Regions from separate parts of the Lysinibacillus sp. RC79 genome, predicted to be linked through region 1. Evidence: riboswitches for the same ligand, from Rfam matches in the RefSeq annotation. Region 1 holds a riboswitch; the other holds the start of a gene.
What was found. Region 1 has a riboswitch for preQ1 ahead of ABH968_RS24455 (QueT transporter family protein). Riboswitches for the same ligand answer to the same signal wherever they lie in the genome.
Positions count from the first base shown of each region.

Region 1 (4,334 bases):
GGACCAGCTCCAGGATAATCTAGTCCAGCGGCAATCGAATATGTTGGTAGTGGATTGCCCTCTGCATCTTGCAGTACTAAACATTTGAAGCCGTGTAATTCACCCGGTGTTCCTTCATTTAATGTTGCTGCCTTATCGGGTTCAATACCGATGAGGCGAACTTTTTCATCTGCAATATATTCTGCAAATGCACCAATCGCATTACTACCGCCGCCGACACAAGCAAGTACTGCTGCTGGTAGCTTTCCTTCTTTTTCTAAAATTTGTTCACGACTTTCACGGCTAATGACTGATTGGAAATGCTTCACCATTGAAGGGAATGGGTGAGGTCCAACAGCGGAACCAAGTAAATAGAAAGTTGTCTCATAGTTTTCTACTAAATCAGCAAATGCTGCATCCACTGCATCCTTTAGTCGCCCTTGACCTTTATCAACTGCTACTACCTTTGCACCAAGAAGCTCCATACGGAAGACGTTTAATGCTTGACGCTTTGTATCCTCTAAACCCATATAAATTGTGCAATCCATCCCGAACATTGCACAAGCAGTTGCTGTTGCTACACCATGCTGACCTGCACCTGTTTCGGCGATAACATGATTAGCACCCATGCGCTTTGCCAATAAAATCTGACCTAGAACGTTATTAATTTTATGAGAACCTGTATGGTTAAGATCTTCACGCTTTAAATAAACTTTTGCGCCACCTAATTGTTTTGTTAAATTTTCAGCAAAATAAAGTGGAGATTTGCGCCCAACATATTCATGGAAATAATAATCTAGCTCTTTATTAAAGTCTTCATCGTCTTTATATTTTTGGAAGTTTTCATCTAAAATATTTAATACATTTTGAAGCTCATCAGGAACAAAGCTACCGCCAAATTCACCAAAATATCCTTTTTTCTCTACTACTGTACTCATCTCTTCTCGACTCCTCTTTCTAATTTTTCCATAAAAAAAAGTCACTACAATCCTTCTGTAAAAGGACGAGTAACCGTGGTGCCACCTTCATTCGCAAAAATTGCGCGCTTTCGTACTCTGGTAACGGGGAGTAAATTCGTCCTCACATTTGATGAGGCTGCTCTAAAGTCCATTCACAAGTATGTACTACTGATTTGCACCAACCATCAGCTCTCTTTAAGTACTACCGCTTGCTACTATTCTTTTTCCTCGCATTTATTGAAATGAATTCTAAAGTATTTTCAGAATAGTGTCAAGGTATGTTGTGCTAAGAAATTAAAAAAAGACGAATCTAATAAGACCCGTCTGTTTAAATTAAATTTTTGAAGTTTAAGCGTTTATTCAATGTATACATAATCGGTGCACCGACCGCTAAGACAACAAATTCACCTGCAGCAACAGTTAACCATGTCCAGAAGAATGGTAACTCTAATGCTAAGTTCAATTCAAATGCAATGATAAACATAGTGCATGTAAATAAAAATGTATTGATGACTAAACGTGCCCAAATATTTTTGACAAATTTACAAATAAGAATGAACAACCCAAGGGTAATCATCGAATGGCCTACACCGAAAACTAAATCGTACATGCCGAGTGGTGAAAATATATTGGAGATAAATACGCCAATAATAATCCCAACGGCAAAGCGTGGATTAAAGGCAACTAAATGGTTAAACATTTCGGATAGACGGAACTGCACCTCTGTAAAGCCAAATGATCCGACTAGTAATGTAACAGCAATGTAGAGCGCTGCAATAATACCGCTCGTTGCTAAAAATTTAACTTTCATCTTCATTTCTCCTTAGTTTTTTTACGTGGGATGGTTACGAACCACGTGAAGCAAATGCAATCATATCAATGTTCATGCTTGTTTGTAAATAGCGATGAGTAAAAAAAACGCGGAAATTCATAGTGCTAACGGTAATATTTAGCTCTTGTTCGTTGCTCATTAATTAGATGTGTGTAGGCATGTCCAAGATTTAATGTTCAATCCAAAAGAAGGGGAGCTCGTACACTTGCTAAAATGCGAAAGAAACTTATGCAGAGATAGTAGAGCTAAATTCTTCTTTACAGATGGACTATAGATGAGAAGTAACCTCGAAACTTAGAAGTGATGGAGCTGTCCGGTCACTTGTTAAAAGAACTGTTCAAAGCAGTTCTTTTAAAGTGACCATTTCAGTATTTTTTTAAAACACTAAATGCTTGAGCAAATTTTTGGGCAAAGATTAATGGGGGCTCTATTGATTGAAAGTGAACGTATAAAATAGCGGGATCCGTAAATATCCAATGATTATGAACAGCACTTATAATCAAATTATTTTCTGCAAGTACTTTAACAAATGGCTGTAATTCCTCTTGGAGTACTACAACTTCACCTAAGTTAAGTGCATTTCCATATATATCAAGCGATTCGAATGTTATCCCAGCATGAAGTGCACTACGACTTGGGCGACCTTGAATCTTAACATAAAGGCTTCGATGAAGTTTTACTGAACATACGCCATGTTCCACAGAAGCTTTTCCGTTGGCAATCTGTGCAAATTTCGTACACATATTTTGAAAGCTTTGCATTTTAGACACCTCTACTTTTTATATTAATAATGAGGATGTCTTGGCGCGAAAGTAGTACATATAACGGGTTTCTGATTTGAAATTACTCCTCTAAAATATTTTTAATTTCTTCTATTTCCAAAATTAAATCGTCTACTTGTTGCTTGAATTCATCTGTATATTCTAATTCCTCATCCAATTCTTTTGTATACTCTAAGGCATTTAAGGCAAAATCCAAAGCAAATGCAAATAGACTGTCACATAGATTAGAAATGATTGTGTCAATATTTCCTGTACTTGCTTTTGGTTTTTCTTGTGAATAAGACGGCTGAGTTAATTCGATATCATCATTATTCATAGTATTCCTCCTTTTTGGGAACAGCACTAACCTCATTTGCATCATATGCATTACATGTAAAAAGGGAGACTAAAATGAACATTTTCTGCAGATCATTCTTATTAGAAATAAATGTGTTACACGTCTAACCGTGAAGGAAGTAGAACGAGAGGGTGATTCTAAAGCACTCGCGAGTTGTTTTTATTCAGCAATTCCAGGGGTTGCTCAAACGTACATATGCTTCCCTGATATCCCGTTACAGATTTTCCGAACGGGAAAGCCCAATCCTTCAGGTATGAGATGAGAGTGAGGTCGGATACGGAGTGCTACTAAAAACTGAAAGGTTTGCTGTACTTCAAGTATCCGAAAATTTCGCACTTTTTTGTATGTATGTTGCTTTTATAAATAAAGCTGATACATTTAAGTTGAGAGAGGAATTTCCTCATCTTCAACATTTACCAAGCCAATGGACACGTTCCTATTTTGTATCTACCGCAGGAAACGTATCGAGTGAAATCATCAAGCATTATGTGGAACAACAAAAAACAAGGGGGGAATACTATACAAGTTAAATGTAGTAATTGTGGTTTTGCGCAATTTTCCAAAGACTGAAAATTCAATAAATTCTGTAGCTCAGTTCATGGTCAATAATTAGTGAAGCAATTTTAGAAGAGTAAAGAAGAGTAAAAAAGCTAGATTAATTAGAGACTGAGGTGAAGAACAATGTCGCAAACAATAACAGTTAAAGTCAAACTGCTTCCAACAAAAGAACAGGCTTCTATTTTGAAGAATATGAGTCAATCGTATGTTTATACAATCAATACCCTTGTTTCTGAAATGGTTGCAGATAAGAAAAGTACAAAAAAATCAAGCAAGGATATTTCTACCGACCTGCCAAGTGCTGTTAAAAACCAAGCGATTAAAGACGCTAAAAGTGTGTTTAAGAAAGTGAAGAAAAATAAATACAAGGTTGTTCCTGTGTTAAAGAAGCCAGTGTGTATTTGGAATAACCAAAACTATTCTTTTGATTTAACGCACATTTCAATGCCTATCATGATGGATGGCAAGGCAACTAAAACGCCTATTCGTGCTTTGCTGGTCGATAAGGATAACCGTAATTTGGATTTGTTGAAACACAAATTAGGTACTCTTCGTATCACAAAGAAAGCGAATAAATGGATGGCACAAATAGCTGTCACCATTCCTACAAGTGAAAAAACAGGAACAAGGGTAATGGGTGTAGATTTGGGTTTGAAAGTCCCTGCTGTTGCAGTGACAGATGATGGAAGCGCTTGTTTCATTGGAAATGGTAGACAAAACAAATATGTCAGACGTACATTTAAATACAAACGTAAGAAGTTAAGTAAATTAAAGAAATTAAATGCTATTCGTAATCTTAATGATACAGAACAGCGATACATGAAAGGACAAGACCACAAGGTTAGTCGTGCGATTGTTAATTTTGCTAAAGAAAATAAGATTTCTGT
Region 1 is NZ_JBGCCD010000039.1:32,276-36,609, reverse strand. Features, by position in the region: gene trpB (tryptophan synthase subunit beta) at 1-917, opposite strand, end outside; T-box leader at 976-1,176, opposite strand; gene ABH968_RS24455 (QueT transporter family protein) at 1,267-1,749, opposite strand; PreQ1 riboswitch class I at 1,756-1,800, opposite strand; gene ABH968_RS24450 (DUF1259 domain-containing protein) at 2,136-2,531, opposite strand; gene ABH968_RS24445 (hypothetical protein) at 2,614-2,868, opposite strand; gene ABH968_RS24440 (transposase) at 3,234-3,419, shown strand; gene ABH968_RS24435 (RNA-guided endonuclease TnpB family protein) at 3,571-4,334, shown strand, end outside.

Region 2 (4,334 bases), on a different contig from region 1:
AATAGATATTAGTGAAGCGACAGATTTTAGCTCGTTCTATTCACTGAATCAATTACAAGAATTGAAGCTTACATCGGTAAGAAATTTAAAAACGCTTGATTTTATACAAAACATGCCCAACCTGCAATCGATTGATCTTGAAAATATGGACATTACGAATTTAGAACCCCTTAGAAATAAGTCTTCAATGACAAAGTTGCGTTTAGCTTCTCTTTATAAATTAGAATTGCTTGATATAGTGAACAGCCTGACCTCACTGACCGATTTATCGATAACTGGTTATAGTGGCCAAATAGCATCGATTGTAGCACCCCATTTAAAAAAAGCGGAACTAAAAAGTACTTTCTTATCCAAGTTAAAGGCACCTGCTTTAAAAGATTTGACTGTTGATATAAGTGGGGCACAGTCGTATTTGAATGGAGCAGAATTACTGAAATACCCACAGCTAGAACAACTTACAGCGATGGAGTCTGGCGATTTTACAGGCATTCGTTCTTTAAATCGTCTGCCAAATCTGCAAACAATAAATTTAAATGAAACAACTTTTTATGAAGAGACGAGTAAATTATTCAATTTACAGCATGTAAAAACGTTAAATTGTAATGAGTGTAGGTTTCAAATTAATAGTCAAAATTCATTTAACAACAACATACTGGAACATTTAACTTTGAATAGTGTATCCTTCCGAATAGGTAATGGTGACTGGGTGCATGAAGTTGATAAGGTTATGCCTTACTTTGGTGGCTTTTCAGCTCTGCGTTCATTCACTATACAAGATAGTTCACTACAATCGTTAAGTTTTATGGAAAATTGGCAACAAATTGAGGTGCTTCATTTGGAAAATAACGCTATTTCAAATGTAGAGCCATTAGTGGATTTGCCCAATTTGAAAAAGCTATATATTTTAGGAAATCAGGTGCAAAATAAATCTGTTCTAGATAATGGAATTGTGATTTATTGAGGTAATGTGACTATATATATCCTCACTTAGTCTAATCAAGGTGATCCGTATCACAAATAGTTGAGGTTATTCTGTTCGAAAAAATATAAATGAATCTAAGCTCAGCAAAGTGTTTAGTGTACTGCTAAAATATAGGGCAGTATAACAGTGATTTTTCCAGAGAAGCATTTATAGGAAGATTTTATAAAAAAATCTATTTGACGTTTTATACTATTTTTTGTATTATATTGAAGAAAAGAATGCCCGGACTAGAACGGGAGAGGTTCATAGCTAATACCCTCTATAAAAAACTATGGAAACATGACAATATGCCATGTCCATATCGGACGTGGCTTTTTTTTATGTTTTTACTTATGTTTTAATAGAATGATTGGTGATGCCTCTCTTGAAAAGTGTTGGGAAACATTTTGCAAGGAGGTTTTTTTATGTTTGGCTGAAGCCATGAAGAAGGTTGAAGGATTTAATATTATTGGGTAACCAAGGTACACAATATTTGTTAAAAAACTAAGAAGAAAGTAGCGCTTTTTCTTAGAGTGCTGTTTTCTCGATATAAGGGAGTTTTTATAGATGAAGCAGGAAAAAGCAATTGTTGTATTTAGTGGCGGTCAGGACAGTACAACCTGTTTGTTCTGGGCAAAAGAACGTTTTGAAGAGGTTGAGGCAGTTACTTTTGATTACGGTCAAAGGCATCGCCTTGAAATTGAATGTGCGAAGGTGATAGCAGAGGAGCTCGGTGTCAAGCATCATATTCTTGATATGTCACTCCTGAATCAGCTTGCTCCGAATGCATTGACACGACAAGACATTAAGGTAGAAGACGGAGAAAATGGTGAGCTTCCATCGACTTTTGTGCCTGGCCGAAATCTTCTCTTTCTTTCATTTGCGGGCGTTTTAGCGAGCCAAGTAGGAGCTAAGCATATTGTAACTGGCGTTTGTGAAACGGATTTTAGCGGATATCCGGATTGCCGAGATGTTTTTATTAAATCCTTGAATGTAACGTTAAATTTATCGATGGATGATTCCTTTGTGATTGATACACCGTTGATGTGGCTGAATAAGGCACAGACATGGGAGCTTGCTGATCAGTTTGGGGCACTTGAATTTGTTCGGGAAAGAACGCTGACTTGCTATAACGGTGTAATAGCAGATGGCTGTGGTGAATGCCCAGCATGTAAACTGCGAAAAAAAGGGCTTGATGAGTATTTAAGTTACAGGAAGGAGTTTTAAGGCATGTCAGATTTTAAAATCGTCGATAAGCTCCAAAAAATAGATGAAGATATTCAAAGAAATCAATTGAACTATCATGCAAAGCGTGTTCTCATAAGTAAAGAATTTACCTTCGATGCTGCTCATCATTTACATAATTATGAGGGGAAATGTAAAAACCTCCACGGTCATACGTATCGCGTAGTATTAGGACTGAGTGGATACACAGATGAACGCGGTTTGATGATCGATTTTGGCGATATAAAAGGAATATGGAAACAAAAAATAGAGATTCATTTGGATCACCGCTATTTAAATGAAACACTTCCTCCCATGAATACGACGGCAGAGAACATTGTTGTTTGGATTTACGAAAAGTTGGCTGAGGCCTTGCTTGATGAACAAGGATATAACGGTGCGCGTGTAGAGTTTATAAGGCTATATGAAACTCCGACAAGCTATGCAGAAGCGAGACGGGAGTGGATGGAAGTTGAGTAGAGTACCTGTTATCGAGATTTTTGGACCGACGATTCAGGGTGAGGGAATGGTAGTTGGCCAGAAGACAATGTTTGTGAGAACTGCAGGCTGTGATTATTCTTGTTCTTGGTGTGATTCATCGTTTACGTGGGATGGCAGCGGAAAGGATCTTATTGTCCAAATGACAGCGGAAGAGATTTGGTCTGAGTTGAAACGTCTTGGAGGCAGTGGCTTTTCATTTGTCACGATTTCAGGCGGCAATCCTGCACTCATTCAAAATTTGGAAGAGCTCATTGCAATTTTAAAAGAAAACGACATAAAGGTCGGGGTGGAAACACAGGGAAGTAGGTGGCAAAAATGGATGTATGAAATTGATGAACTGACAATCTCACCAAAGCCACCTAGTTCTGGAATGACCACAGACTATTCGGTGCTCTCCGATATCTTCGAAAAACTTAAAAATCGAAACAGTAATCACCATGTATCCCTCAAAATAGTCGTTTTTAATCAAGAGGATTACGATTATGCTAAACAAATTCACCATCGATATCCAATGATTCCTTTTTATCTCCAAGTCGGTAATGATGATCTCAAAACGACTGACAATTCACGATTAATTATACATTTATTAGATAAATATCATGCGCTGATTGATAGAGTGATTAAGGATGAGGAATTAAGAGATGTTAAAGTACTGCCACAGTTGCATGCCTTTGTTTGGGGGAATAAAAGAGGTGTATAGTGTGCTATTACAAAAATGTCTTTAAATTTACCTGAGGAGTAATATTATGAGAATATTATTTTATATTTAATAAAACCCCTGATTCTTCTGCTTAGCGTAGAAAAATCAGGGGTTTAATTTAAACCATTGCACGTTTTGTTATAAATGATTCAATGCTTTGACACTCACTTTAACTGATAAATCATGCTTTCCACCTGAATAAACACCTTCAACAGGGCTTATATCAGAATAATCACGGCCAATGCATAAAATAATGTGATTTTCTAATACTTCTACGTTATTAGTTGGATCTAGACCAATCCAGCCGATTCCCGGTATCATGACTTCTACCCAAGCGTGGGTTGCAATATCACCGATCAAGGCAGAGTTTTCATCGACGTATAAATAACCGCTAACATAACGAGCTGGAATTCCTTTAGCTCTTAGCACCGCAAGCATGACATGTGTGAAATCCTGACAAACACCTCGCTTTTGGACGAATGCTTCACTTGCCGTTGTCGTAACATTGGTTGCACCAGGGACGTATTCAAAAGTCGAGTATAAATATTGCATTAAATTTAATGAAAATAGTACAGGATTTTCAGCATGACCAATTGCATGATAAACTTCCTCTAACTGATTTTCTGTCATATACGTAAAGTGCGTAGACTTTAAATAGGGCAAATAATGCTCATAAAACAGTTGCGAGTGAAAAATGGTCTGCATCTCTGGTGAATATTGAATGCGATGAATAAATGGTGCACGTTGAATGCTGACAATAGAGGTCGTTTGAATTTCTAGCTCTTGGTGCTGCTCAGGTATATAAAAAGTGCCAACTGTATTGCCCCAAATATCTGTATGCTCACGCGTTAAAGATGATGGAGTAATGGCAATTAGATAGGATAATAAGCGTTGACGCTCATCGCCCCTTGGCTTTAAGCGGATTGTATTTAGGCTTTGATCGACTTC
Region 2 is NZ_JBGCCD010000009.1:713-5,046, forward strand. Features, by position in the region: gene ABH968_RS10730 (leucine-rich repeat domain-containing protein) at 1-961, shown strand, start outside; PreQ1 riboswitch class I at 1,215-1,261, shown strand; gene queC (7-cyano-7-deazaguanine synthase QueC) at 1,529-2,188, shown strand; gene queD (6-carboxytetrahydropterin synthase QueD) at 2,192-2,665, shown strand; gene queE (7-carboxy-7-deazaguanine synthase QueE) at 2,658-3,386, shown strand; gene ABH968_RS10750 (transglutaminase family protein) at 3,525-4,334, opposite strand, start outside.
Region 2: linked by a shared signal. The riboswitch ahead of queC (7-cyano-7-deazaguanine synthase QueC) and the one ahead of ABH968_RS24455 (QueT transporter family protein) in region 1 are both predicted to bind preQ1.